3 regions of the Cupriavidus sp. 05T41 genome follow, and region 2 is predicted to be linked to each of the others. Evidence: predicted binding sites of a transcription regulator. Region 2 holds the regulator's gene; each other region holds the start of a gene.
What was found. The regulator HrcA, encoded in region 2, represses chaperone genes, less so after heat shock. The targets are predictions, from matches to a motif close to TTAGCACTCNNNNNNNNNGAGTGCTAA.
Positions count from the first base shown of each region.

Region 1: a site for HrcA is predicted at 4,928-4,954, ahead of rpoH (RNA polymerase sigma factor RpoH). Genes of this name have one in related genera too.
Region 3: a site for HrcA is predicted at 6,528-6,554, ahead of groES (co-chaperone GroES). Genes of this name have one in related genera too.

Region 1 is NZ_JBFTLQ010000010.1:155,576-165,065, reverse strand. It holds gene AC1DKV_RS08715 (SURF1 family protein) at 1-121, shown strand, start outside; gene AC1DKV_RS08710 (SCO family protein) at 238-894, shown strand; gene AC1DKV_RS08705 (COX15/CtaA family protein) at 956-2,059, shown strand; gene cyoE (heme o synthase) at 2,056-2,991, shown strand; gene AC1DKV_RS08695 (SCO family protein) at 3,173-3,799, shown strand; gene rpoH (RNA polymerase sigma factor RpoH) at 3,916-4,845, opposite strand; gene AC1DKV_RS08685 (pirin family protein) at 5,201-6,079, shown strand; gene ybiB (DNA-binding protein YbiB) at 6,132-7,145, opposite strand; gene AC1DKV_RS08675 (ABC transporter ATP-binding protein) at 7,250-8,053, opposite strand; gene ntrB (nitrate ABC transporter permease) at 8,072-9,010, opposite strand; gene AC1DKV_RS08665 (CmpA/NrtA family ABC transporter substrate-binding protein) at 9,073-9,490, opposite strand, start outside.
Region 2 is NZ_JBFTLQ010000017.1:18,683-28,172, reverse strand. It holds gene grpE (nucleotide exchange factor GrpE) at 1-258, opposite strand, end outside; gene AC1DKV_RS12705 (hypothetical protein) at 533-688, shown strand; gene AC1DKV_RS12700 (RNA-binding S4 domain-containing protein) at 765-1,160, opposite strand; gene hemH (ferrochelatase) at 1,203-2,318, opposite strand; gene hrcA (heat-inducible transcriptional repressor HrcA) at 2,431-3,468, opposite strand; gene AC1DKV_RS12685 (NAD kinase) at 3,583-4,500, shown strand; gene recN (DNA repair protein RecN) at 4,588-6,312, shown strand; gene AC1DKV_RS12675 (hypothetical protein) at 6,355-6,798, shown strand; gene AC1DKV_RS12670 (S8 family peptidase) at 6,995-8,680, shown strand; gene rrtA (rhombosortase) at 8,707-9,363, opposite strand; gene glnE (bifunctional [glutamate--ammonia ligase]-adenylyl-L-tyrosine phosphorylase/[glutamate--ammonia-ligase] adenylyltransferase) at 9,360-9,490, opposite strand, start outside.
Region 3 is NZ_JBFTLQ010000005.1:7,388-16,877, forward strand. It holds gene AC1DKV_RS04465 (type II secretion system F family protein) at 1-740, shown strand, start outside; gene AC1DKV_RS04470 (TadE/TadG family type IV pilus assembly protein) at 832-1,311, shown strand; gene AC1DKV_RS04475 (TadE family protein) at 1,311-1,949, shown strand; gene AC1DKV_RS04480 (vWA domain-containing protein) at 1,983-3,446, shown strand; gene AC1DKV_RS04485 (metallophosphoesterase) at 3,546-4,334, shown strand; gene groL (chaperonin GroEL) at 4,461-6,104, opposite strand; gene groES (co-chaperone GroES) at 6,144-6,434, opposite strand; partial or broken gene AC1DKV_RS04500 (GntR family transcriptional regulator) at 7,200-7,491, shown strand; partial or broken gene AC1DKV_RS04505 (hypothetical protein) at 7,579-7,761, shown strand; gene AC1DKV_RS04510 (bestrophin family protein) at 7,758-8,678, shown strand; gene AC1DKV_RS04515 (Dyp-type peroxidase) at 8,707-9,490, opposite strand, start outside.

The DNA of each region.
Region 1 (9,490 bases), on a different contig from region 2:
GGCCGATACGGGCGCCGACCGGCATTACGGCTATGCCTTCCAGTGGTTCGGGCTGGCCGCCCTGACGCTGGTGCTGCTGGTGGCGCTGAGCTGGCGGCGCGCGGCGCGCATGGCGGCCTAGATGGCCCGGGCAAGCCGGGCGGTGGCATGCCGGCGAACCACGGCCGGGCGCGGCGGTCAGACGAGCGCAGCCGGCTCCGATGAAAGACGACGAGACAGAGAGACAGACGAAACGTGATGCAACAACAAGATCCCGCGCCGGCGCAGGCCGCGCGCGCTGCTCCGCAAGACCCGCGCATCGATGCGCGCACCCGCCGCGGCCGCATCCAGATGCTGCTGCTGCTGCTGGTGTGCGCGTCGCCGGTGATCGCTTCCTACCTGACCTACTACGTGTTCAGGCCGGCTGGCGGGACCACCAACTACGGCGCACTCATCGAGCCGCAGCGCCCGATGCCCGCGCTGCAGGTCGCCAACGAGCGCGCCGAGTCCGTGCCGCTGGATAGCTTCAAAGGCAAATGGCTGCTGATCAGTGCCGACGGCGCCGCATGTGATGAAGCCTGCGCGCGCAAGCTGTTCACCATCCGCCAGTTGCGCGCGGGCCAGGGCCAGGATCGCGAGCGCATCGTCCCGGTGTGGCTGGTCAGCGACGACGGCCCCATCGATGCACGCCTTTCCTCGGCCTACAACGAGCCGTATGCCGGCGTGCGCTTCTTGCGTGCCCCTCGCGACACGCTGCAGAAATGGCTGCCGCCCGAGCCTGGTGCGCGCATCGAGGACACGCTCTATCTCGTCGACCCGCTCGGCAACCTGATGATGCGTTTCCCGCGGGATCCGGATCCCAAGAAGATGGCTTCCGACCTCAAGAAACTGCTCAAGTACTCCCGCATCGGGTGATCCCGGCGGATGCCGGCTGATGGCCGACGCCAGAACGGCCCAAGATTAACGACCAACGCGCATGCTGCTCCAACTTGCCATCATCGGCGTCCTGATCGCGCTGTTCCCGCTCAGCTACGTGCTGGTCAAGGGAGACCGCAACAAGTACCGCAAGCTGGTGTGGATCACCGCTTTCCTGACGCTGGACCTGATCATGTTCGGCAGCTTCACGCGGCTGACCGATTCCGGCCTGGGCTGCCCGGACTGGCCTGGCTGCTACGGCCACTCCAACCCGCACGCGGCGAGCGAGCCGATCCGCGCGGCCGAGACGGCGATGCCGAGCGGCCCGGTCTCCGTCACCAAGGCCTGGATCGAGATGATCCACCGCTACTTCGCCATGGCCGTGGGGGTGCTGATCATCACGCTGATGGTGCTGGCGTGGGTCAAGCGGCGCGAACTCAGGCAGTCGCCATGGTTCGCCACCGGCGTGCTGTTGCTGGTTTGCGTGCAAGGCGCGTTCGGCGCTTTTACGGTCACGCTCAAACTGCAGCCCATCATCGTCGTCACGCACCTGATGCTCGGCATGAGCCTGCTGGCGGCGCTGATCTGGCTGGGTTCGCGCAACGACCCGCCATTGGGCGTGGCGCGGGATGCCGGCGCGCTGCGCTGGCCGGCAAGGCTCGCGCTGGCCTTGCTGGTGCTGCAGATCTTCCTGGGCGGCTGGGTGAGCACCAATTACGCGGTGCTGGCCTGCACGGACTTCCCGCTATGCAACGGCCAGCTGGTGCCGGAGATGGACTTCCGCCACGGCTTCACGCTCTGGCGCCAACTCGGCATGACCGCCGACGGCGACTACATCCCGCACTCGGCGCTGGTGGCGATCCACTGGGTGCATCGCGGCTTTGCCTTCGTGGTGCTGGCCTACCTGGCCTGGTTCGGCCTGCGGGCGCGCCGCCTGGGCGGGCTGTCGCGCGGCGCGGGGTGGCTGCTGGCCGTGCTGGCGCTGCAACTGGCCACTGGTCTTTCCAACATCGTCTTCGACTGGCCGCTGGTGGCCGCGGTGGCCCACAACGGCGGCGCGGCGGCGCTTCTGATGCTATTGGTTCGCCTCAACTACAATATAGGGCTCGCGGCCCGCTCCGCTGACATTGCTACTGACGTGCCGGCTGCCGTGCGCGCCACATGAAAGAGAAGAACTCCCCCGTGGTTACTGCTACCCACCCCCATCCTGGCGGACGACTCCGCCACCTGGCCCGGCAATACGCCGCGTTGACCAAGCCACGCGTCACGCAGCTGGCTGTCTTCTGCGCCATCATCGGCATGTTCCTGGCCACGCCGGGCATGGTGCCGTGGTCGGTGCTGATCGGCGGCGCGGCCGGGATCTGGTTGCTGGCGGGTGCCGCTTTCGCCATTAACTGCCTGGTCGAGCAGAAAGTGGATGCGCTGATGCGCCGCACCGCGTGGCGGCCGTCGGCGACCGGCGAGATCACCACGATGCAGACCCTGGTGTTCTCGGCCGTGCTGGGCGGGGCAGGGATGTGGGTACTCCATGTCTTCACCAACGACCTGACCATGTGGCTGACGGTGGCGACCTTCGTCGGCTATGCCGTGGTGTACACCATCCTGCTCAAGCCGGCCACGCCGCAGAACATCGTGATCGGCGGGCTGTCCGGCGCGATGCCGCCGGCGCTGGGCTGGGCGGCCGTGGCGGGCAACGTGCCCGCCGAAGCCTGGTTCCTGGTGCTGATCATCTTCACCTGGACCCCGCCGCATTTCTGGGCCCTGGCGCTGTACCGCCGCGCCGACTACGCCAAGTCCGGCCTGCCGATGCTGCCGATCACCCATGGCGAGCGCTTCACCCTGCTGCATATCCTGCTGTACACGCTGATCATGATCGCGGCGACGCTGCTGCCCTTCGTGTACGGCATGAGCGGGTACATCTACCTGGCGGCAGCGCTGGTCCTGGGCGGCGGTTTCCTGGCCTATGCCTGGAAGTTGTTCTGCAACTATTCCGATGCGCTGGCCCAGCGCACGTTCCGCTTCTCGATCCTCTACCTGTCGCTGTTGTTCGCGGCGCTGCTGATCGATCACTATTTCAAGTTCCTGCCGCAGTCCTGAGCGATGCCGGGAGCACCCGCGCGGTTGCGGCATCTTGTCGCGGCCCCGGCGCGGGGCGGTGCCGATCGGCGATACTGCATCTATCTGCCAATGTGACCAGGCCGCCGTCCGCCTCCATCCGGCTTTCCGGGGCGCCCGGGCCGGCCTGTCCGCCAATCAAGCCGCCAATCAAGCGAATCGCATGCCAAGCCGTCTCTTTCCGGGTTCTTCGTCCAGCTTTGCGCTGTTCCGCCGCTTCTGCCTGCTGGCGCTGTGCTCGCTGCTGCTTGCCGCCTGCGGCCAGCAGCGCGCCTCGTTCAAGAATGTCGACATCAGCGGCGGCAGCGAATTCGGCAAGGATTTCGTCCTCACCGACCACAACGGCAAAGTGCGCTCGATTGCCGACTTCAAGGGCAAGGCCGTGGTGATGTTCTTCGGCTATACGCACTGCCCCGATGTCTGTCCCACCACCATGGCCGAGCTGAAGGCGGTGATGGAGCAACTGGGCCCGGATGCCGACCGCGTGCAGGTGCTGTTCGTCACGGTCGATCCCGAGCGCGATACGCAGGCGCTGCTGGCGCAATACGTGCCCGCCTTCGATCCGCGCTTCCTGGGCATGCGCCCGGCCGACGACGCGGCGCTGCAGAAGGTGGCCAAGGATTTCAAGGTGTTCTACGCCAAGGTGCCGGGTACCTCGCCAAACAACTACACGATGGACCACTCTGCCGGCAGCTATGTATTCGATCCGAGTGGCCGGTTGCGTCTGTTCATCCGCCACGGCCAGGGCCCCGAACCGATCGCGCACGACCTGAAGCAGCTGCTTTCCTGAAGCGGCTCCGCCCGCCAGGGGCGGGATCTCCGGACAAAAAAACAGGGCCGGTCGCGAGACCGGCCCTGTTCCATTCTGGCGCGCGGCTTTCGTTCCGCCGCGCTCCCGCGCAACTATCAGGCAAAGGCCTGCAGCGCACCCTTCATCTTCTTCATCGCCGCGGTTTCGATCTGGCGGATGCGCTCGGCGGAGACACCGAACTCGTCAGCCAGCTCGTGCAGCGTTGAGCCGCCGGAGCCGTCGTCGTTGACGTGCAGCCAGCGCGCCTCGATGATGCGGCGGCTGCGGTCGTCCAGCTTGGTCAGCGCTTCTTCCAGGCCTTGCACCTGCATGCGGTCGTGGCGCTGGGCCTCGATCACGCGGGTCGGCTCGTTGTGGTTGTCAGCCAGGTAGGCGATCGGCGCGAACTCCTCCTCGCCGTCGTCGATCTGGCCTTCCAGCGCCAGGTCGCCGCCCGACAGGCGGGTTTCCATCTCCATCACTTCTTCCGGCTTGACGTTCAGCTCGCGCGCGACCGCGTCGACCTGCTCCGGCGTGAAGGTATGGGCACCCTGCTTGTGGCTGCGCAGGTTGAAGAACAGCTTGCGCTGGGCCTTGGTGGTCGCCACCTTGACCATGCGCCAGTTCTTCAGCACATATTCGTGGATCTCGGCCTTGATCCAGTGCATGGCGTACGACACCAGCCGCACGCCCTGGTCCGGGTCGAAGCGCTTCACGGCCTTCATCAGGCCGATATTGCCTTCCTGGATCAGGTCCGCGTGGGGCAGGCCATAGCCGAGGTACTGGCGGGCGATGGACACCACCAGGCGCAAGTGCGACAGCACCATGCGGCGAGCCGCATCGACGGAGTCATGCTCGCGCAGATCGCGTGCAAGCCGCTGCTCTTCCTCGGGGGTGAGCATGGGGATACGATGGACAGCCTGGATATAGCTGTCCAGGTTTCCCAGGTTTCCGGGAAACGTCAGCGCAAATGCCCCGGCGCCCTGAGGCGCCGTAGGCAGGCGGCTGCTGGTTTGGGTTTGGTCGGCAGATAGGACCGCGTTCACTCGATTGCTCCTTTCGCATCCGGCGGGTGGGTTGCCCGCGGCGCTCGCCCTGAAGGGTCCGCGCACTGCATTGCAACACATATTAGCACTCAAGCCGGGAGACTGCTAAGTTGGAGTCCTTATAGGGTTGATAGTTCCAGGTAATTGGCTTCTGTTTTCAAATAGCCTTTTTTCTGGCTTTCTTCCTGCTATGTGGAGCGACCACTATCCGGCAGCCCCCGCAACGCCATCGGACATTGATTAGAGGGGCGCCGCCGGTCCCGGTTCTGTCGCGCAATGAGATGCTGTGTTTCACCAGCGGCTACACTCTTTTCATTCATGCGGCCGTCAGCATCGGCCTAACCGGGGAAAATGCATGTCTGCTATCGAACACTTGCTCAAACCGCACGTACGTGACCTGGGCGACGGTTTTACCGTCAGCCGGGTGCTGCCGGCCGCGGCGGCCCAGACCGTGGGCCCGTTCATCTTCTTCGACCATATGGGGCCGACGGTGCTTCCGGCCGGGCAGGGGATGGATGTGCGCCCGCATCCGCATATCGGGCTGGCGACCGTCACCTACCTGTTCGAAGGGGAAATCCTTCACCACGACAGCCTGGGCAGCAAGCAGGTCATCAAGCCGGGCGACGTGAACTGGATGACGGCCGGCCGCGGCATCGCGCACTCGGAGCGCTCACCGCAGGCAGCCCGCGAGGCCGGTCCGCGCCTGCACGGCATCCAGACCTGGGTGGCGCTGCCCAAGGAGCACGAGACCGTGGAGCCTTCCTTCTTTCACCATCCTGCCGCGACCCTGCCCAAGCTCGAGCGGCCCGGGGTGCGGATGACGGTGATCGCGGGCGATGCGTTTGGGGCCGAGGCGCCCGTGAAGGTCTTCAGCCGCACGCTGTACGTGGCGATCGATCTGGAGCAGGGCGCAAGCCTCGAGATTCCGCCGGAGCATGCGCAACGCGGCATCTACCCGGTAGACGGCGTGGTCGCGCTGGATGGGGAAGTGTTGCCTGAGCGCCACATGGCGCTGCTGGTGCCGGACCAGACGGTCACGCTGACGGCCGAGGCGCCGTCGCGCGTGATGCTGCTCGGCGGCGACCCCACCGACGGGCACCGCTTTATCTTCTGGAATTTCGTTTCCAGCAGCAAAGATGCCATCGAAGCCGCATCCCAGCGATGGGAGGACGACCAGTTCCCGCGCGTGCCCGGCGAGGACGACCGCATCCCGCTGCCACAGCGCAAGCGCTGACGACGCTGACGACGCGGGCGCCGCCAGCCTCGCCTGCCGCCCCGTTCCCCGTTCAGACCGGGCTGGCCCAGGCCACGCGCGTGCCCTGCTGCAGGCAGCTGCGGATGGCCTCGACCTGCGTGGCGATCGGGGCCGGGACCGGCGCCTTGCCATCCAGCACGGAGCGGATCCAGGCCGCAGTCTGCGCGACGTCGTTGCCGGGTGGCAGTTCCGGCACCTCGCTGATCGAGCCCGCGGTGGGGTCGACCAGTGTGCGCTGGTGCCCGTCGTGCAGCCAGTCGATGCGGCCGCCGCGCCGCGCGTCGGCGACCACCTCGCCCTCGGTGCCGCGCGCCAGCAGCACATTGGCAGGCTCGCGCGAGAAGTAATCGGTCAGGGTCTCGCGGTACTCCGGATGCGTGTAGCTGTACAGGCGCAGGGCCTCGGCCGGCGTATGCGCGCCCACCGGCTGCAGCATCTTGACCACCGTGTGCGAGGAGTTGCGCAGGCCGATCTGCATGCGCCGGTCGAGCATGCGGGCCAGCGCCGGCGACAGCACATCGATCGGCAGCACGGCCAGCGGCCCGGGCTGCCCGGCCTTGGCGCAAAGCAGGGTTTCAGCCTCGGCCACCGTGGCGCAGGGCGCAATGCCCAACGCTTCGAACAGCGCGATGCTGGTCACGCGCCCGTTGAACTCCCGGGTGCCGTGGACCAGCACGGGATGGCCTTCGCGCGCCAGTAACATGGCCAGCAAAGGGATCAGGTTGGGTTGCTTGCGCGCGCCGTTGTAGCTGGGGATGGATACCACCACGCGCTCGGGCGGCGCGGCCAGCGGCAGGCAATGCGCGTGCGCGGCGTCCAGCATGCCGGCCAGTTCGTGCGGTGCCTCGCCCTTGATGCGATAGGCCATCAGCACCGCGCCCAGTTCGATATCGGCCACGCGACCGGCCAGCATGGCGTCAAACAGCGCCTGCGCGTCTTCGCGCGGCAGCGCGCGGGCGCCATTGACGCCCCGGCCGATCTCCTTGATGTACTTCGCCGCGGCGAAGGCGGCGGCGGGCTGGGGCGTGGAGGACGTATCGGTCATGGCGGGATGGGACAGTGTTGTTTGAGGTTCATGATAGCGGAGCGGGCCGGCCCTGCCCATGGCGGCGGCCGGCCCCGGTCAGTCACCTCGCCGTTCCGCGCCGGTCAGGCCGCTTCCTTCAGCGCAGGATTGCGCTGCTTGCGGTACAGGAAGTCCAGCACCGCGGTGCGGCAGGCGTGGTAAGTCTTGTCGTCGGCCAGCGCCATGCGTTCGCGCGGACGCGGCAGGTCCACCGGCAGCACTTCGCCGATGGTCGCGGCGGGCCCGTTGGTCATCATGACGATGCGGTCGGCCAGCAGCACGGCTTCGTCCACGTCGTGGGTCACCATCACCACCGTGCTGCGGGTCTTGGCGACGATCTTGATCAGCTCGTCCTGCAGGTGGGCCCGGGTCAGCGCATCCAGCGCGCCGAACGGCTCGTCCATCAGCAGCACCTTGGGCTCCATCGCCAGCGCGCGCGCGATACCCACGCGCTGCTTCATGCCGCCCGAGATTTCCTGCGGGTACTTGCTCTCGGCATGGGTCAGGCCAACCATGGCCAGCGTGTCATGCGTGCGGGCCTTGAGCTGCGCGCGGCTCTCGCTGCCGCCGAACACGCGTTCTACGCCGAGGTAGACGTTGTCGAAGCAGGTCAGCCACGGCAGCAGCGAGTGGTTCTGGAACACCACCGCACGGTCCGGGCCCGGACCGGCGATCTCGCGTTCGGCGCAGATCAGCGCGCCGCTGCTGGGGCGGTCGAGGCCGGCCAGCAGGTTCAGCAGCGTCGATTTGCCGCAGCCCGAGTGGCCGATCAGCGTGACGAACTCGCCGCGGGCGATGGTCAGGTTGACATCGCGCAGGGCGACGAACGGTCCCTTCTTGGTCTTGAAGGTCTGGCCCACGTTTTCGATACGGACGAACTTTTCCATGACGATCTCCCGGATGCCTTAGTTGCCGTAGCTGAATTTCCTGGCCAGGCTCAGCAGCGCGTATTCCAGCAGCAGCCCCACCACGCCGATGATGAAGATGGCGATCACGATGTGCTCGACCTTCAGGTTGTTCCACTCGTCCCACAGCCAGAAGCCGATGCCGGTGCCGCCCGTGAGCATCTCCGCGGCCACGATCACCAGCCAGGCGGTGCCGATGGACAGCCGCACGCCGGTCAGCATATAGGGCAGCACCGCCGGCAGCAGCACCCGCGTGAACACCTTCCACTCGGACAGGTCGAGCACGCGCGCCACGTTCAGGTAGTCCTGCGGCACGCGCGTCACGCCCACCGCGGTGTTGATCACCATCGGCCAGATCGAGCAGATGAAGATGGCCCAGATCGCCGCCGGGTTGGCGGCCTTGAACAGCAGCAGCCCGATCGGCAGCCACGCCAGCGGCGAGACCGGCCGCAGCAGGCTGATGATCGGCGCCATCATGGCGTTGAGAAAGGCAAAGCGGCCCAGCGCGAAGCCAGCCGGAATGCCGATCAGCGCGGCCAGCCCGAAGCCCGCCGCGACGCGCGCCAGCGACGCCAGCACATTCCAGCCGATGCCCTGGTCGTTGGGGCCGTTGCGGTAGAACGGGTCGGAAAACAGCGGCACGGCGGCGTGCCAGGTGGCGGCCGGGGTGGGCAGCGCAGGGCTCATCGTGGCCACGCCGTGCCAGAACAACAGGAACAGCGCAAAGCCGGCGACGGGCGGCATCGCCTTGAGCACGACGGCGCTGACGGCCTCGCGCCGCGCGGCGCGGCGCGCATCGGCCTGAGCCTCGAGCGCGCGGCGTTCGGCGCGCTCGTGCGCTTGCTGGTCGCCGAGCACGGCGAGTCCGGCGGTGCCGCCGGCGTCGGTGGAGGAGACTTGGTTGCCGGCATGTTCGGCCGGTCGAGCTAGTGCATTCACATCAGGCTCCTTCAGGCGCCGGCGCGTCGCCACGCCGGCATTCGGGCTGCAATCGAACCGGCTCAGGCTTTGATCTTGAATCCGTCGGCGTACGCCTTGGGGTCCTTGGTGGCATCCCATGTCACGCCGTCGATCAGGCGCGCCGTGCGGAAATCGCTCTTGGGCACCGGCACCTGCGCGGCTTCGGCCGCCTGCTTGTAGACATCGATGCGGTTGACCTTCTTCGCCACCGCCAGGTAGTCGGGGTGGTCCTTGAGCAGGCCCCAGCGCTTGTGCTGCGTGAGGAACCACATGCCGTCGGAGAGGAAGGGAAAGTTGGCGCTGCCGTCCTGGTAGAACTTCATCGAGTCCGGGTCGTCCCAGGTCTTGCCCAGGCCGTTGCTGTAGCGGCCAAGCATGCGGTCCAGGATGATGTCCATGTCGGTGTTGACATAAGACTTGGCGGCAATGGTTTCGGCGGTCTTGCGGCGGTTGGAGGCC
Region 2 (9,490 bases):
GTCGGCGAAGCTCTCGATAGCGAACTTGTGCGCCTTGGCGACGTCTTCCTGGGCGCGGCGGCGGATATTCTCGCCCTCCGCGGTCGCCCGCAGGAACATGTCATAGTGCTCCTTGGCCTTGGCTTCGAGCGTGGCCAGCTGGGCGGTCACGTCCTCCGCGGCGGCGTTCTCGGCCTGGCCGGCCGGCGCGTTGTTCAGCTCCTCGCCGGCGGCCGCCGGCGGCGTCGTGGTGGATGGCGTCTGCTTCTGTTCTTCCATGTCGATCCGTATCAATACAAGGACGCGGCCGGCCTGGCGCTGGCCGCGGGTGGTAAATCGGCAAATGTATCCTGCAATTGGTGACAGGCATCCATTATTTCAAGAGTGCACCGCGCCGGGGCACTGAAACACACGGTTACAAAGAGGTGCACATGGAAATAGGGGCCATATTGCTTTGCTGCAGCGCACCCCCTAAGATGAAACCGTATAAAAATGACAAAAATACCGGGGTCGAAGATGCATCACAAGTCGGGCCACACTCGAAAGGTTAGCCATGCATAAGCTACCTGTTCTGACGGTCTTCCTTCTCGCCGCATTATCGGTGATGACAGTCTTTATCTGCCTCTCCGGCGCCTTCACGCCGCGAGACACCGAATACGGTAGTGGCAAGGCGGTCTTCAAACACTACATCGTTCCCTTCGTTCGCTGATCCAGGCCGGTGAGCCGCGGCGCCGCATGCGATGGCGCCGCTCGCCGCCTCCTGAGTCCTCTCGGCTCCCCGACTCTCAGCTCCCGAATCCGTCCAGCAGGCGGCGATCCCGCTTGGTCGGCCTGCCCTGCAGCCGCGAGGCCGGCTCCACGTTGAGCCGCCGGTTTTCCGCTTCCTCGCGTCGTCGCGCCTGGCTTGCCTGCGTCTCCGCATAGAGCGTCTGCGCCACCGTCGCCGACCCGCGCGCGCCGGCGATGCCCCTGACCAGCACTTCCCAGCGCTGCTGATGCGCCTCGAGCACGATGGTGTCGCCCGGCTTGACCTCGCGCGAGTTCTTGCAAGGCTGGCCGTTGACCTGCACCTTGCCACGCTCCACGGCCTCGGCCGCCAGCGAGCGGGTCTTGAAGAAGCGCGCGCACCACAGCCATTTGTCGATGCGCAGGCGCGCGTCAGCCTCGAAAGATACGTTCATTCTGTCATCTCCATGCCAGGGGCCGGCTTTGCCGCGCCCGTGTCACGCCGCAGCCCCGCGCATCTGGGCCTGGGTGCGGCGAGCCTCCAGTTCGTGCGGGTGCGGCAGCCGCAGCGGCCATCCCTGCAAGTGCTGCAAGCCGATCTCCGCCAGCCCGGCGATCCAGCTCTCGGCATCGTTGAGGCAGGGAATGTAATGGAACACCTTGCCGCCCGCCACCTGGAATTCGGAACGTCCTTCCATGCCGATCTCCTCCAGGGTCTCCAGGCAGTCGGCCGGGAATCCGGGGCAGAACACGTCGACCCGCCCGGTGCCGACCTTGCCCAACTCCTGCAGCGTGGGTGCCGTGTAGGGCTGCAGCCATTCCGCGCGGCCGAAGCGCGACTGGAAGGTAACCTGGTACTGGCCGGCTTGCAGGCCCAGCGCCTCGCCCAGCAGGCGGCCGGTCTTCAGGCATTCGCAATGGTAGGGATCGCCCAGTTCCAGGGTGCGCCGCGGCACCCCGTGGAACGACAGGATCAGCTTGTCCCCACGCCCGAAATCCGGCGTGCCGTGCTGCGCCCAGTATGCCCCCACCTGCTGGTGCAAGGCGGCAATATAGGCCGGATGGTCGTGAAAATGCTTGACCAGCCGCAATTCTGGCTGATTCCGCCAGGTCGCCAGCACGCGGAACGCTTCGTCGAACGCCGTGGCCGTGGTGGTGCCGGAGTACTGCGGATACAGGGGCAGCAGCAGGATGCGCTCGGTGCCCTGGCGGCGCAGCGCCTCCAGCACGGAAGCGATCGACGGGTTGCCATAGCGCATCGCGCACGCCACCGTCACTTCGTGGCCCTGCTGGCTGAGCAGCAATTGCAGGGCGTGGGCCTGGCGTTCGGTATGCACGAGCAGTGGCGAACCGGTCATCTGCGCCTCGCGCAGCCAGACCGACTCGTATTTCACCGCCGAGGCGCGCGAGCGCAACGGCAGGATGATGCCGTACAGGATCGGCAGCCAGGCAGCGCGCGGGATCTCCACCACGCGCGGATCGGACAGGAACTGCCTGAGATAGCTGCCGACGGCCTTCGGTGTCGGCGCATCGGGCGTGCCGAGGTTGATCAGCAGGATCGCCGTGCGCGGCGCCTGGCCATGCTGATAGGCCGGTTCGGGGGTAGTCGTCATGGTGTTTCCGGTGTGGCGGGGCGGGACGCGCCAAAGGCGCGCGGCCGCCGGGTCTCGCCGAGCAGACGGGAGGAGCGGAACAGGCAGTCGGTGAGACCGGCCCTGGCCAGCACTAGTTCTGGCTCAGCGCGCTGGACAATAGCCTCGCGGTGATGTCGACGATCGGGATCACCCGTTCGTAGGCCATGCGGGTGGGCCCGATCACCCCCAGCGTGCCGACGATCTGGCCGTCGACCTCGTAGGGCGCCGTGATGACCGCCATGTCTTCCAGCGGCACCAGCTTGCTCTCGCCGCCGATGAAGATCTGCACGCCCTGGGCGTGGCTGGAGACGTCGAGCAGCTTGAGCAGGCCGGTCTTGTGCTCGAACACGTCGAACAGCCGGCGCAGCTTTTCCATGCTGGAGGACAGGTCCTCCACCTCGAGCAGCTTGCGCTCGCCGGAAATGAAGACATGATTGTCTTCTTCCTCCGCCATGGCGCTGCTGCCCGCTTCCACCGCCGCCTGCATCAGCTGCGACATATCCATGCGCAAGGCCTGCAATTCCCCGCGCAGGTGGTCGCGCACATTGTCGAAGCTCATGCCGGCGTAGTGCGAGTTGATGAAATTCGCGGCCTCGACCAGTTGCGACGCCGTGTACGGCAGCTCGGTCTGGATGATGCGGTTCTGCACGTCTCCCTCGGGGGTGACGATGATCAGCAGGATGCGCTTGTCCGACAGCCGCATGAACTCGACCTGGCGAAACGCCTGCGCGCGCCGCGGGGTCATCACCACGCCGGCGAAATGCGACAGATTGGACAAGGTATGCGCCGCCGACGTGATCATCCGCTGCGGCCCGAGCTGCTGCCCGCGCAACTGGCCCAGGATCTTGCCGGTCAGCTCCGCCAGGTTGAGCGCGCTGTCCAGCGGCTGGGCGGTCAGCATGGTATCGACGAACAGCCGGTAGCCGCGCGGGGTCGGGATACGCCCCGCCGACGTGTGCGGACTGGTGATGAACCCCATTTCCTCCAGGTCCGACATCACATTGCGGATGGTGGCCGGGGACAGATCGAGACCGGAGTACTTCGACAAGGTCCGCGAACCCACGGGTTGCCCCTCGGCGATATAGCGCTCGATCAGGGTCTTGAGAAGCGTTTTCGCACGTTCATCCATGATGCACCCGATTTTACGCAGGTTTTACCCGTTCGGGCGGCTCGTGCACGCCCGCGCACGCCCGGACGTGCCGCCTTGCTGACAATGGTCGCGGCGGTATGGTCTAATCCGGGCATGTCTTCGCTCCCCACGCCCGGCGCCGCTCGCGCGCCCTTTCGCACCGTCGCCCTGATCGGCAGGTACGCCACCGCCGGCATCGAAGGCCCGCTGGAAGAGCTTGCCGCCTGCATCCTCAAGAACGGCCAGGATGTGGTGTTCGAGCGGGAAACCGCGCTGGCCACGGGCCTGACCGACTACCCGGCCCTGCCACCCGGCGAGATCGGCAAGCATGCCGACGTCGCCGTGGTGCTGGGCGGCGACGGTACCTTGCTGGGCCTGGCGCGCCAGCTGGCCGGCTTTCAGGTGCCGCTGATCGGCGTCAACCACGGGCGCCTTGGCTTCATGACCGACATCCCGCTGGAAGACGTGCATTCGGTGCTGCCCGACATGCTGGCCGGACGTTATGAATCCGAGACCCGCATGCTGCTGGAGTCGCAGGTGGTGCGCGACGACGGCGTGATCTTCTCCGCGCTGGCCTTCAACGACGTGGTGGTCAACCGCTCCGGCATCTCGGGCATGGTGGAGCTGGCGGTCTCGGTGGACGGCTACTTCATGTACAACCAGCGTTCGGACGGCCTGATCGTGTCCACGCCGACCGGCTCCACGGCCTACGCCCTATCCGCCGGCGGACCGATCCTGCACCCCACGCTGTCCGGCCTGGTGCTGGTGCCGATCGCCCCGCACGCGCTGTCCAACCGCCCGATCGTGCTGCCGCATGACGCCGAGGTGTCGATCGAGGTGGCCACCGCGCGCGACGCCAGCGTCAACTTCGACATGCAGTCGCTGACCTCGCTGCTGCCCGGCGACCGCATCGTGGTGCGGCGCTCGGCCAAGACCGTCCACCTGCTGCACCCGCTCGGCTACAACTATTACGCCACGCTGCGCAAGAAGCTGCACTGGCACGAGTACCCGAGCGAAGACAACCGGCTCTGATCCGGCGCGGTCGCAGCCCACCGCGACCATGCCGGCCGGCGCCTCCCGCAGACCGCCCCCCAACCTGACCCTGACCCGTCGCCCACGATGCTGCGCAGCCTGTCCATCCGCGATTTCGTCATCGTCGACACGCTCGACCTCGACTTTACCCCGGGCTTTACCGTGTTCACCGGCGAGACCGGCGCCGGCAAGTCGATCCTGATCGACGCGCTGGCGCTGGTGCTGGGCGAGCGCGCCGACGCCGGCGTGGTGCGCGAGGGCGCCGCCCGCGCCAGCATCAGTGCCACCTTCGCCACGCCGCCCGGGCTCGACGCCTGGCTGGCCGAGCATGACCTGACCGGCGACGACGGCACGGTGCTGCTGCGCCGCACGGTCGATGCCGGCGGACGCGGCAAGGCCTTTATCAACGGCGCCGCCGCTACGCTGGGCCAGCTGCGCGAGATCGGCGACCGCCTGGTCGACATCCACGGCCAGCATGCCCACCAGTTGCTGCTGCGCCCGGACGCCCAGCGCCTGCTGCTCGATGCCCACGCCGGCCTCACCGCGCAGGCCGGCGCGGTCGCCGAGGCGTGGCGTTCGTGGCGCGCCTGCGTGCGCCAGCGCGAGACAGTCGAGCACCATTCGCGCGAGATGGCGCTCGAGCGCGAGCGCCTCGAATGGCAGGTCGGCGAGCTGGAGAAGCTCGCGCCGCAGGCCGGCGAATGGGAAGACATCCAGGCCGAATACAACCGTCTTTCCCACGCCGCCGGCCTCATCGAAGGCAGCCGCGCCGCGCTGGAAGCGCTGTCCGAAGCCGACGGCTCGGTGCTCTCCACGCTCAACAGCGTGGTGCAGCGCCTGCGCCAGCTGGCCGACGTCGACCCGGCCCTGGGCGATGTGCTGGCGGCGCTGGACCCGGCCCAGGTCCAGGTCGAGGAAGCCGCGCACTCGCTCAACCGCTATGTCGACCGGCTCGATCTCGACCCGGAGCGCCTGCAGGTGGTGGAGGCGCGCATGCAGGCGCTGCACACCACCGCGCGCAAGTACCGCCTGCCGCCCGAGCAACTGCCCGACGAGCTGCAGGCCCGCCGCCAGCAGCTCGACGACCTGCAGTCCGCCCAGGACCTGAACAAGGTGATGGCGCGCGAGGCTGCCGCCCGCGCCGCCTACCTGACCATCGCCCAGCACCTCGGCGCGGCCCGCAAGGTGGCCGCCGAGAAACTCTCCGCCGCCGTAACGGAAGCCATGCAGGGCCTGTCGATGGCCGGCGGCAGTTTCGCCGTGTCCCTGCACCCGCTCGAGGAAGGCCAGAGCCACGGCCTGGAGCAGGTCGAGTTCCTGGTCGCGGGCCATGCCGGCGTCAGCGCGCGCCCGCTGGCCAAGGTGGCCTCCGGCGGCGAACTGGCCCGCATCAGCCTGGCAATCTCCGTCATCACCAGCGAAGCCGCGCCCACGCCGACCCTGATCTTCGACGAGGTCGACACCGGCATCGGCGGCGCGGTGGCCGAAGTGGTCGGCCGGCGCCTGCAGGAACTGGGCCGTGCGCGCCAGGTGCTGTGCGTGACCCACCTGCCGCAGGTGGCCGCGCAGGCCGGCGCCCATCTGCTGGTCAGCAAGGAAACCAGCGAGCGCGGCGCACAGGGATCGGTCACCCGCTCCCGCATCCGCGCGCTCGACGCCGCCGGCCGCGTAGTCGAGACCGCCCGCATGCTCGGCGGGTCCACCGTGACCGCTACCACCATGCAGCACGCCGAGGAAATGCTCGCGCAAGGCGCGCGCAGCAGCGCCGGCCCGGCCCGCGAAGCGCGCCGGTCACGCCGCGCCGCCAGCTGACGGCGCCCGTCCTCCGGCCCAGTAACCACACAGGAGTCTTCCATGTCCCTCGGCAAGCAGCCGCACTCCCGCAAACCGGCCCGTCCGCTGCGCCTGACCGCCGCCTGCGGCGCGCTGGCCCTGCTGGCGCTCGCCACGCTGAGCGCCTGCCAGGCCCAGCGCCCGTCCGCGCCGCCGGCCAACAGCATCAGCGCCGACCGTGCCGTGGGCGACATCATGGTGCGCTTCACCGCGCCGCCGGTGATCGCCTCCGAAGACGCCGGGCGCCTGCTCGAATCCATCGCCGGGCCGATCCGCTTCGTGGTCAAGCGCCCCATGTCGGGCGGCGTCTGGCTCGTCACGGCGATCTCCGCCTCGGCCGACGCCACGCTCGACCAGGCCGTGGCCACCCTGCGCACCGCGCCGCGCATCGAGACCGCCGAGCCCGACCGCGTGCTCAAGCCCAACCGCACCCAGCCCATCGGCCGCGACATGCAGCCGGGCTGACGCTGCCGGACGGCGCGTTTCATGCCATTGTCAGCTTGCCGTAGTCGAATGCGGGCACTCGGACGTTGAGCTATCTTGAAGTTTTGTCGCTGTAACCGAGGTTTCCGGCGCAATCGCGCAAATGTAGTTTCCGGGGTGCTCCGGCGGGGTGCTCCGCCGCGGTCGGTCCGACGCGGACAAACGGGAGGAGGCAGACATGCAGCAACCGTTTCAGCATCGGAATGGCAGGACCTCGCATCTGGCACGGCGCGCCACCGCGCTGCTGGCGCTGGGCGCCAGCCTCTGGCTTGGCGCACCGGTCACCGCCGGCGCGGCCCCTGACCCGGCGGCGCGCCCGGCGCCACGCTACAGCGGCAACTTCATCGTGCGCTGGCGCGATGGCGCCACCGCCACCGGCACTGCCAGCGACAGCGCCACCACCGGGTCGCAATCCGAGCGCATGCTGAGTGTGCGCCAGAGCACCGGCGTGGCGCTCTCCGTGAAGCGCCAGATGGGCGGCAGCCTGCAACTGCTGAGCGTCGGCGACGCCGACGCCGCCGACCCCGAGGCCACCGCGGCCCGCCTGCGGCAGGACCCGCGCATCGCCGAGGTGGTGCCTGACCGCTGGCTGCGCCTGCACGACACCACGCCCAACGATCCCCAGTTCGCCCTCAACCAGCCCTACCTCAACACGCCCGCCGTGGTCGTGGGCGGCGTCAACCTGCCGCCCGCGTGGGACCGCACCCGCGGCAGCAGCAACCTGGTGATCGCGGTGCTCGATACCGGCTACCTACCCCACCCGGATCTCGCCAGCCGCATCGTGCCGGGCTTTGACTTCATTACCGACCCGGCCATCGCCAACGACGGCGACGGCCGCGACGCGAATGCCATCGACTCGGGCGATGGCGTACCGGCCGGCTTCACCTGCCCCGGCACCTCCACACCGACCACTACCGCCACCAACAACAGCTGGCACGGCACCCGCGTGGCCGGCACGCTGGGCGCGCTCACCAACAACGGGCAGGATATCGCCGGCGTGGACTGGAACGCCCGCATCCAGCCGGTGCGCGTATCGGGGCGCTGCGGCGCGCTGCTGTCCGACACTGTCGACGGCATGCGCTGGGCCGGCGGCCTGACCGTGCCGAACATAGCCAACAACCCCACGCCGGCGCGCGTGATCAACGTCAGCCTGGGCGGCGGCACCTGCTCCAGCGTCGAGCAGCAGGCCGTGAACGACCTCGCCGCCAACGGCGTGGTCGTGGTCGCCGCCACCGGCAACAGCGCCGGCGCGGTCGAAGCGCCGGCCGACTGCAGCGGCGTGGTCGCCGTCACCGCGCACGTCAACGACGGCGAGAACGCCAGCTATGCGAATGTGGGGCCGAAGGTCTCGCTGAGCGCGCCGGGCGGCGGATGCGGCAACTCCAAGGTGGTCACCAATCCCAACACCGGCGTCGCCTCATGCACGGTCTCGCAGTCGTTCATCCGCACCATATCCAATGACGGCACCACCACGCTGGGCAACTACGTCCTGACCAATTCCCAGGGCACCAGCTTCGCCGCGCCGCTGGTGTCGGGCGTGGCCGCGCTGATGCTCTCGGTCAACCCGGCATTGACGCCCGCGCAGGTCCTCGCCGCGCTGAAGAGCTCGGCGCGCCCGCACCCCGCGAACACCTATTGCACGCTGCCCGCCAACACCGGTATTTGCGGCGCCGGCCTGCTCGACGCCAATGCCGCGGTGATCGCGGCCGCGCAGGTCACGGCGAGCCCCCCGCCCACGACCAGCACGCCTTCGGGCGGCGGTGGCGGCGGCGCGCTGTCGTGGCCGCTCGCGCTCGGGCTGTGCGGCCTGGGCCTGCTGGCAGGCTGGGCCGCACGCCGCCGCGGACAGGCCTCGCCGCGCTGACCGCACGGCGGGCGCATGCGCAAGAGTCAGGCGGCCGGCGTCGTGCCGCGCCGCCGCTGCCACCACTCCTGCGCCAGCCACAGCGCCAGGCCGGCCAGCGCGCCGGCGGCATGCGAGACGCGCACCACGCCGAAGCCCCATTGAGGATCGAATACCACCGGCGCCAGCCACGACTGTTCCAGCCAGGTCTTCACCAGCACGCCAAGGCAGAGCATCACGCCGATGCCGCGCGACCAGCCGTCGCCCTGTAGCAGGCGCAGGCCGCCCCACAGCGCCAGCCCGTGCAGCGCGCCGGACAGCCCGCCGTACCAGCCCACCGAAGGCACCCGGCAGAGCACCAGTTGCACCGCCACGCCGCAGGCCACCAGCACGGCAAGCATGGCGAGCGTGCGGGCCTCGCGCCCGACCAGCAGCAGCAGGCCCGCTGTCGCCAGCAGGTCTGCCAGCCAGTGGCGCCAGCCGAGATGGACCCACATTGCGGTCAACAGGCGCCACCATTGCCCGCTGGCGCCCTGCCCCATCACCGCATCGCGCAGGTAAAGCCCGTGGGCGTGCAGCCAGGGGATGAAGGTGAATGCCGCGCTGAGCGCGGCGACGGCGGCAATGGCCGCGATGGCGGCCAGCACGCCAGGCGTGCGCTGCCCGCCCGGCCGGTGCCCGGCGACGGCCGGAGCCGGCGTCAATTGCCGCCGGCTCCGGCCGGCTCGCCGAAGACCGCCTGCCACAGCGCGCGCACGTGCGCCACCGGCGCCGCCACGTCGCCCGATGCCACGCGCGCCTGGTCGTGCCCGTCGAGGCGCAGCTGATGCT
Region 3 (9,490 bases), on a different contig from region 2:
TGCCCAAGGAGGGCTGGGAAGGCTCGGCCATCCGCACGCGCTTCATGAACGCCGGCTGGCGCAGCCCTTCCGCCGTGGCGGTCTACTTCGCCGCCAAGACCGCGCTGGCCATGCTGTTTCCGCTGGCGGTGCTGCTGGCCACGCAGGGGGTGATCAGCGAGGACAACCCGCGCCTGCTGCCGGCCGCGCTGCTGGCCGCCGCCATTGCCGGCTTCTACCTGCCCGACCTGGTGCTGCGCCGGCGCATCCGCGTGCGCAAGGAGGCGATCTTCGAAGCCTTCCCCGACGCGCTCGACCTGATCACCGTCTGCGTCGAAGCGGGCCTCGCGCTCGACGCCGCCCTGCTCAAGGTGGTGGACGAGCTGCGCAAGGACAAGAGCGCGCTCGGCGAGGAGCTGGAACTGCTGGTGCTGGAGCTGCGTGCCGGGCTCTCGCGCGAGAAGGCGCTGCGCAACCTGGCGCTGCGCACCGGCGTGGAAGACATCGACATGCTGGTCAGCATGCTGATCCAGGCCGACCGCTTCGGCACCAGCGTGGCCGACTCGCTGCGCGTGCACGCCGACACCCTGCGCACCAAGCGCCGCCAGCGCGCCGAGGAATGCGCGGCCAAGATCGCCGTGAAGCTGCTGTTCCCGCTGACGCTGTTCATCCTGCCGTCGCTGTTCGTGGTGCTGCTCGGCTCGCCGGCAATCCAGTTCTACCGCACGCTGATCCCGTACATGATGGGCAACGGGCAATAGGCCGGCCACCCCGCGCCCGTCGCCGGCCGCGCCAGCGGCGCGGCGGCGATGGCAGGCAAGGCGGGCACAACCAAACGCAGGAGGTCCTACCATGCAACCCTCGGCAATCCTCGGGCGGCTGCGCCAGCGCGGTGCCAGCGCCGTCGAGTTCGCGCTGGTGGCGCCCGTGTTCTTCCTGCTCTTCTTCTCCATCGTCGACTTCAGCATGATGATGTTCGCCAACCTCACCATGCAGAATGCCGTGCGCGAAGGCGCGCGCTTCGCCGTCACCGGGCAGAGTACCCTCGACCCGGCCAACACCACCCAGCAGCGCTACCAGGCCGTGCTGGCCAAGATCCACGACACCTCGCTGGGCATCTACGACATGTCCGGCGCCACCGTGACCACCTGGGTCAACGGCAGCACGCAGGCCAACGGCGGCACGATGTTCGGCGGCGCCGGCGACCTCGTGGTGATCCAGGTCAATTGCTCCTGGCCGCTGCTCACGCCGATGGTGGCCGCGTTCTTCTCTTCCACGGGCGGCAAGTACACGTTCAGCGTGGCCGCCACCATGCGCAACGAGGCCTTCTGATGAAACGCATCCGCCCCCTGCCGCGCAGGCGTGCCGCACGCGGCATCGCCAGCCTCGAGTTCGCCATCCTGCTGCCGATCTTCATCTTCCTCACCCTGCCGGTGATCGACTTCGCGCGGGCCATCCAGGCCAACCTGATCCTGGTCAACCTGACGCGCGAAGGCGCCAGCCTCGCCTCGCGCAGCTCTGCCTACACGCCGCAGGACATCATGACCGCGCTGGCGCAGACCACGCCGCCGCTGAAAATGAGCCAGCGCGGCATGATCTACATCACCAAGGTCATGGGCGACAACGAGTGCAACAAGAACGGCAAGAACTGCGCCGTGCGCAACATCGTGCTCGAGCAATACCGCTGGGCCGGGGGCTGGTCGCTCGGCGGCTCGGTCCCGGGCAGCAAGGTCTGGAACTGCGGCAGCGGCAGCGGCCAGTGGCAGAGCGACGGCAGCTGCGGCAGCATGCCCGCCGGCGGCAGCACGTCGCCCACCGCCAATGCCATGACGGGCCTGCTCAGCGACGGCCAGATCGTCTACGTGGTCGAGTCTTACTACAACTTCGACATGTTGTTCAAAGGGCTGACCATGGGGCTGCTCAAGATGCCGGACATCGGCCCCAACCTGTATTCGGTCACATCGTTCTGACTGCCGCCACAAGAACAAGACAAAGGAGCCGCCATGAAAACCCCGCGAACGACACTGCGAAGCACGCGCGCGCCGGGTGCCGGCAGGCAGCGCGGCCAGATCACCCTGGTCGCCGCCGTGACGATGATCGGCCTGCTCGGCGCGGCCGGGCTCGCGATCGACGCGGGCATGGCCTACGTGACCAAGGCCAAGCTCAATGCCGCGGTGGACTCGGCCGCGGTCGCCGCGGCGCGCGCCGTCACCAACGGCACCACGCAACCCGACCAGGCGGCCGCCGCACGGCAGGCGGCGCAGGACTTCTTCAACACCAATTTCCCGAGCGGCTACCTGCAGGCCGTGCCGACGCTGGCCACGCCGGCCGTGCTGTTCGACACCCCGACCGCGGGCGCGGTCACCATCAATGTCTCGGCATCGGCCACCATGCCGCTCACACTGATGAAGGTGCTCGGCATGAACAACGTCGCGGTCGCCGCGACGGCCCAGTCGATCCGCAAGGACCTCGACCTGATCTTCGTGATCGATGCGTCCGGTTCGATGTCGCCCGTCTGGAGCACGGTCAAGTCCAACGCCAACACCTTTCTCGACCAGTTCAGCCCCTCGTCGGACCGCGTCGGGCTCGTGCATTTCGCCTCGGGCGCTGTCTCCGACATCCCGATCAGCAAGACCACGCGCGGCTTCGACCGCAAGACGATGCAGAGCACCATCAGCGGCCTGAGCAATGGCGGCAACACGAACTATGCCGAGGCCCTGTACCAGGCCCGCTCCCAGCTTGACAGCATCACCACCAACCGCTCCAGCCTGCGCGTGGTGGTGTTCTTCTCGGACGGGCAGCCCAACACGCTGGCGGCCACCTACCAGATGGGCAGCACCACGAGTACGCGGGTCACCACGTGCGGGCGCCGCAGTTGCTCTAGCACCACCACCACCGGCGCCACCACGCCGACCGGCAACAGCTGCGCGGGCGGCATCACGGCATCGTCGCCCGGCTCCACGCCCAATGGCTTCTATATCACCACGGTACAGAACACCAAGATGAGCGGCGCATGCGCCAACGTGAGCAACAGCAACAGCACCGGCGACGACAACAACGGCAACAGCGACGGCACCGTCGTCACGACGACGGTGCAGCCGATGGGCATGCCGCAGTACTACAACGCGCACAATGCCTCCGACCAGGAGTTCCCGATCTACCCGACCACCGTGCCGTACACCGTCACGTCGGCATACTCGTCCCAGAACGTCTACAACGCCGCCACCAACGTCGCTGTGGAGATGGCCAGCTACCTGCGCAACAACAATGTGTACGTGTTCACGCTGGGACTCGACGGCAACGGCGGCTTCGACGCGAACCTGCTCAAGAACATGGCGAATACCATCGACGCGCCGCTGTACAACAAGAACCAGACCTCCGGCGTCTACTGCTACGCCAAGACCATCGACAACCTGAAGCCTTGCTTCTCCAAGCTCGCCTCCGAGATCCTGCGCATCTCCAAATAGGTGCATGGCCCGGCCGCGCTTGACCGCGGCCGGGGTTTTCTGAAGAATCCATGCGAACGGGCACGCCGCGCCCGGGCGTGCGCGCGGCATGGAGAGAGCATGAAGATCCGCATCCTCAGCGACCTGCACATCGAACACGACATCCCCGCATCCGTGCCCGACTGCGCCGCCGACCTGGTGGTACTGGCGGGCGACATTGCCAACGGCCGCACCGGCGTGGACTGGGCCGCCAGCACGTTTGCCCAGCCGGTGGTCTACGTGCCCGGCAACCACGAGTACTACGAGAGTGCGTTCGACACGGCCGAGGCCGCCATGGCCGACGCGGCGCGCGACGCGGCCCATGTCCATCTGCTCAACGGGGCCGTTGCCTACTTCGACGGCCCCGCCGGCGAGCGCGCGCGCGTGATCGGCACCACCTGGTGGACCGACTACACACTGTTCGGCACCGGCCGGCGCGACGAGGCCATGCGGGCGTGCGCCAGCCGGATGGTGGATCACCGCCTGATCGAGATCGACGGCGGCGACGGCCAGCGCCGCCGCTTCACCACCGACGATGCGCTCGCGCTGCACGAGACCGCCAGCGCCTGGCTGGCGGCGCAGCTCGCCGCGCCGTTCGATGGCAAGACCGTGGTGGTGACGCACCACGCCCCCGATCTCGGCAGCCTGGATCCACGCTACTCGCACGACGTGGTCTCCGCGGGTTTCATCTCGCGCCGGCCCGACCTGGTTGCGCAGGCCGACCTGTGGATCCATGGCCATACGCATACGGGCTTCGACTACCGTCTCGACGGCGCGCGCGTGGTGTGCAATCCGCGCGGCTACGTGCGACGCCATACCGGCGAGCTGGAGAACCCGGCATTCGACTGGTGCTTCACCGTGGAGATCTGAAGCCGCCCAGTCCGCGCGAAGCGGCGGCCCCAAGACAAAAACCCCCGCCGGCTCGCGCCAGCGGGGGTTTTTGCTACTACGGATGCTACGGGTAAAGCAGGCTGCCCTGGAGGCAGGCCGGCAGATTTACATCATGCCGTCCATGCCGCCCATGCCACCCATGCCGCCCGGCATTGCCGGAGCCGAATCGTCCTTCGGCAGTTCTGCAACTGCGCAGTCGGTGGTCAGCATCAGCGACGCGACCGAAGCTGCGTTCTGCAGCGCGGTGCGGGTCACCTTGGTCGGGTCCAGCACGCCCATTTCCACCAGGTCACCGTACTCGCCGGTGGCGGCGTTGTAGCCGTAGTTGCCCTTGCCGTCGATGACCTTGGCCACCACGACCGAGGCTTCTTCGCCAGCGTTCAGGACGATCTGGCGCAGCGGCTCTTCCATGGCGCGCAGCACGATCTTGATGCCGGCGTTCTGGTCGGCGTTGTCGCCGGTCAGGTTCGCGATGGCAGCGCGAGCGCGCAGCAGGGCCACACCGCCGCCGGGGACAATACCTTCTTCCACGGCTGCGCGGGTTGCGTGGAGTGCATCTTCCACACGTGCCTTCTTTTCCTTCATTTCGACTTCGGTGGCTGCGCCAACCTTGATCACTGCAACGCCGCCGGCCAGCTTGGCCACGCGCTCTTGCAGCTTTTCACGGTCGTAGTCCGAGGTCGCTTCTTCGATCTGGGCACGGATCTGCTTCACGCGGGCTTCGATCGAAGCTGCATCGCCGGCGCCATCGATGATGATGGTGTTTTCCTTGCCGATTTCGATGCGCTTGGCTTGACCCAGTTCTTGCAGGGTTGCCTTTTCCAACGTCAGGCCGATTTCCTCGGCGATCACTGCACCGCCGGTCAGGATGGCGATGTCTTCCAGCATGGCCTTGCGGCGGTCGCCGAAGCCCGGAGCCTTGACGGCGGCGGTCTTCAGGATGCCACGGATGTTGTTCACCACCAGGGTCGCCAGGGCTTCGCCTTCGACGTCTTCAGCGATGATCAGCAGCGGGCGGCCCGACTTGGCCACTTGCTCCAGCACCGGCAGCAGGTCGCGGATGTTCGAGATCTTCTTGTCGAACAGCAGCACGAACGGGTTGTCGAGGGCGACAACTTGCTTTTCCGGGTTGTTGATGAAGTACGGCGACAGGTAGCCGCGGTCGAACTGCATGCCTTCCACGACTTCCAGCTCGTCGGCCAGCGACTTGCCGTCTTCCACGGTGATCACGCCTTCCTTGCCGACCTTGTACATCGCTTCAGCGATCAGGTTGCCGATCACTTCGTCGCTGTTGGCGGAGATCGAGCCGACCTGGGCGATTTCCTTGCTGGTGGTGGTGGTCTTGGTCAGCTTCTTCAGCTCTTCGACCGCGTTCACCACAGCCTTGTCGATGCCGCGCTTCAGGTCCATCGGGTTCATGCCGGCGGCAACGTACTTCATGCCTTCGCGCACGATCGACTGGGCCAGCACGGTTGCGGTGGTGGTACCGTCACCGGCGTTGTCGCTGGTCTTGGAAGCCACTTCCTTGACCATCTGCGCGCCCATGTTCTGCAGCTTGTCCTTCAGTTCGATTTCCTTGGCCACGGACACGCCGTCCTTGGTCACGGTCGGGCCGCCGAAGCTACGCTCCAGCACCACGTTGCGGCCCTTCGGGCCCAGGGTCACCTTCACTGCGTTGGCGAGAATGTTCACGCCTTCGACCATCTTGGCACGGGCGGCGTCGCCGAACACTACGTCTTTAGCTGCCATGTTCTGAATCTCCTAAATCTGTACGGGGGGTGGCGTGGATTACTTGTTCACCACGGCCATGATGTCTTCTTCGCGCATGACCAGCAGTTCCTGGCCATCCACCTTCACGGCCTGGCCGGCATACTTGCCGAACAGCACGCGGTCACCCACCTTGACGTCGAGAGCGATCGAAGCGCCCTTGTCATCCTTCTTGCCGGGGCCCACGGCGAGCACTTCACCTTGATCAGGCTTTTCGGCAGCATTGTCGGGAATCACGATGCCGGAAGCGGTCTTGGTTTCATTGTCCAGACGCTTGACGATCACGCGGTCGTGCAAAGGACGCAGATTCATACGGACTCCTTGGTACAAAAAGTGATTTTACGTTCACAAGAACTGGCCGCTTTAGCTGGCTGCCAGCAGAATCGGAAGGCTGAGAGAGGGCTGTTAGCACTCTAACCCAACGAGTGCTAATTATAGGGACGGGGGTTTACGTTTTCAAGTCAGCGACTTGATACGTGTTTACCCTTGATGCTGTCGATGCGCGAGCGAATCAGGCAGCGACCAGTGCTCCGGGCGGGCCGCCTCGGCAGGTCACGGCCGACGGACTTACGCGAGTCCGCTCACCTTTTCCCCGGTTCCCGGGCAATCGCAGCCGCACCCTCACCGCGCGGGCGCGGCCGGCGCGCCCTCCCAGCGCAACCCCGCGATGCGCCGGTTTCGGCACATGCCAGCGACTTCAAGTACAGCTTTCCAGATATTGGCACAGGATTGAATCTGTACTCTTTTTCGGCACGCTCATGTGTGCCTCCTGGCAATACAGCTTCGCCCCTACTCTTCCTTTCAACAAAATGACGCGCAGCCAGTTCCAGTCCCCAAGGCCCGGCGACGCGCATTGATCGGAGCTACCGTCGTGAAAGACGAACCAGGGAAGATACGCGAAGTCTGCCTCCACCTTGTCGCCGGCTTGCGCCGCGGACGACCCGACATAGTTGCGCTGCCCGGCAACAGCGCCACCAGACCCGATTCATGCAGTCCGGCCGTGCCGCCGCAAGCGCACGATCGAGGCTTCCGCTACCGCGATGCACCTGGCGCCGATCCGGCCGGGAGGAGCGTCCGATGAAGCTCTACGAGAGGTTCGCCGACGATATCGAGCGGCTGATCCGGCAAGGTGTCTACCGGCACGGCGGACGATTGCCTTCCGTGCGGCAGGCTAGCCGGCAACACCGGATCAGCATTACCACGGTGCTTCACGCCTACCTGCTGCTGGAAAGCCGCGGCCTGCTGGTGAGCCGGCCGCAGTCCGGCTATTTCGTCGACCTGCAACGCGCAAGCGACGGGTGACGAATGCAGGCGTTGCGAGCATTCGAAGCCGATCGCCATGTCCTCCCCGGTGGACGTCAGCCGGCTTTGATGCTCCGGAACGTGACAAACGCGGGCGCGACCGAGGCGATCAATATCTGCCTTCAAAGGTTGGCGGCGGCCCGGATCGGCCTCGTCGCTGACGATCCGGGAAGCCTGTTCCAGCCCGTCCAGCCAGCGCTTCGCGCCGGTTGGCACCATCGTTGTGTTACCGATCATCCTGGTCTATAACGCACTTCAGTACCGGGTCTTCCGGGGCAAGGTGCGGGAAGGCGACGCCAGCCCCGGCCACGCCAATGTCGGGGAAACGACGCCATGATCGTGAGGCCGAGGCAAAACTGGTTCCTGATGCTGTTCGCCTGGAACGGTTCGGTATTGCAGACCATCCTTCCCCAACTGGTTTTCATCGGGGCTGTCAGCAGCCTGGCGGTGTTCACGCATGGCCGGATATTCGGCGAGAAGATTCCGCTCAATACGGCACCGTTCACGCTGTTCGGCCTGGCACTGGCCATCTTCCTCGCGTTTCGCAACAACGCCAGCTACGCCCGCTTCAACGAGGCTCGCCATCTATGGGGCAGTCTGCTGATTGCATCGCGGGCGCTCACATCGCAGATGCTCTGCTACCTCCCGGAGAACCTGCCTGCCGCGGATCGTACCCGGATCACCAATATGCTGATTGCATTCGCCTATGCGCTCAAGCATCGCTTGCGCATGACTGACCCGACAGAGGACCTGCGCCGCTACCTCGGCCCCGACCAGATGGCGGCGTTGCAGGGGAAATGCTACAAGCCGATGGCTTTGCTGAACGACATTCGCCGCGGCCTCGCCGGCTGCCAGGGACAAGTCGCCGCAACCGACAGCACACGCTGGATACTCGACCAGCAGATCAACGAGCTGGGCGGCGTGCTCGGGGGCTGCGAGCGGATCATCTCCACGCAGATCCCGTTTGCCTATAACGTGCTGCTGCATCGAACCGTCTATGCCTATTGCGTGATGCTTCCCTTCGGCCTGGTCGACTCGACCGAGCTTTTCACGCCATTGCTATGCGTCTTTATCTCCTACACGCTGATCGCACTGGAAGCGATCGCAAGCGAAGTCGCCGAACCATTCGGACTTGCACCGAACGCGCTGGCGCTCGATGCGATGACGCGCAATATCGAGCGATCTGTTCTCGAGCTTTGCGATCGCGAGCTGCCGCCGGAAACGCTGCCGGTGCGGCCGTATCAGTTCACGTAGGCGATCTTCCCGGGCATGTCGAACCAGGTCAATCGGCTTCCGAGGCTGCCTTTAGCGAACCGATCTTCAGCGAGCCGTCATGGCCTTGCGCCTCGGACGACAAAATCGAATCGTGACCTCCACCGTCGGCTTGAATGGAATCCGGGTGACGCTCGGCAAGGTCCTCCAGCAGCGTTGCCGATGGAATGAAGAACAAGCCGCCGGTGACTGCCCTGCTGAAGTCAAGCAACCTGTCATAGTTGCCCGGCGGCCGCCCCACGAACATGTTCTCGAGCATCTGTTCCAGCGGCCTGGGCGAACGGGCGTATCCGATGAAGAACGTACCGAATTCGCCTTTGCCCGGCTGCCCGAAAGGCATGTTGTCGCGCAAGATCTTCACCTCCTCTCCGTTCTCCTCGAGGGTGGTGAGCGAACTATGCGACGACGACGGCTTGACCGCCTCATCGAGTTCGATGTCGGACAGCTTCGTGCGGCCGATGATTCGCTCTTGCGTCTCGACGGGCAGCTTGTTCCAGCCAGCCATGTCGTGCAGATACTTCTGCACCATCACATAGCTGCCCCCGGCGAACGAAGGGTCCTCGTCACCGATGATCGTGAAACGAATGGATTCGGCTCCGGTCGGGTTCTCGGTGCCGTCGACAAAACCGACCATGCTTCGCATGTCGAAGTAGCGAAAGCCATGCACCTCGTCAACCACCGACACGGCCGCGCCAAGCCGGCTCATCAGCTGCGTTGCGAGTTCGAAGCACAGATCCATGTGCTCGGCGCGAATATGCAGGAGCAGGTCACCCGGCGTCGCCATGGCGCGGCGA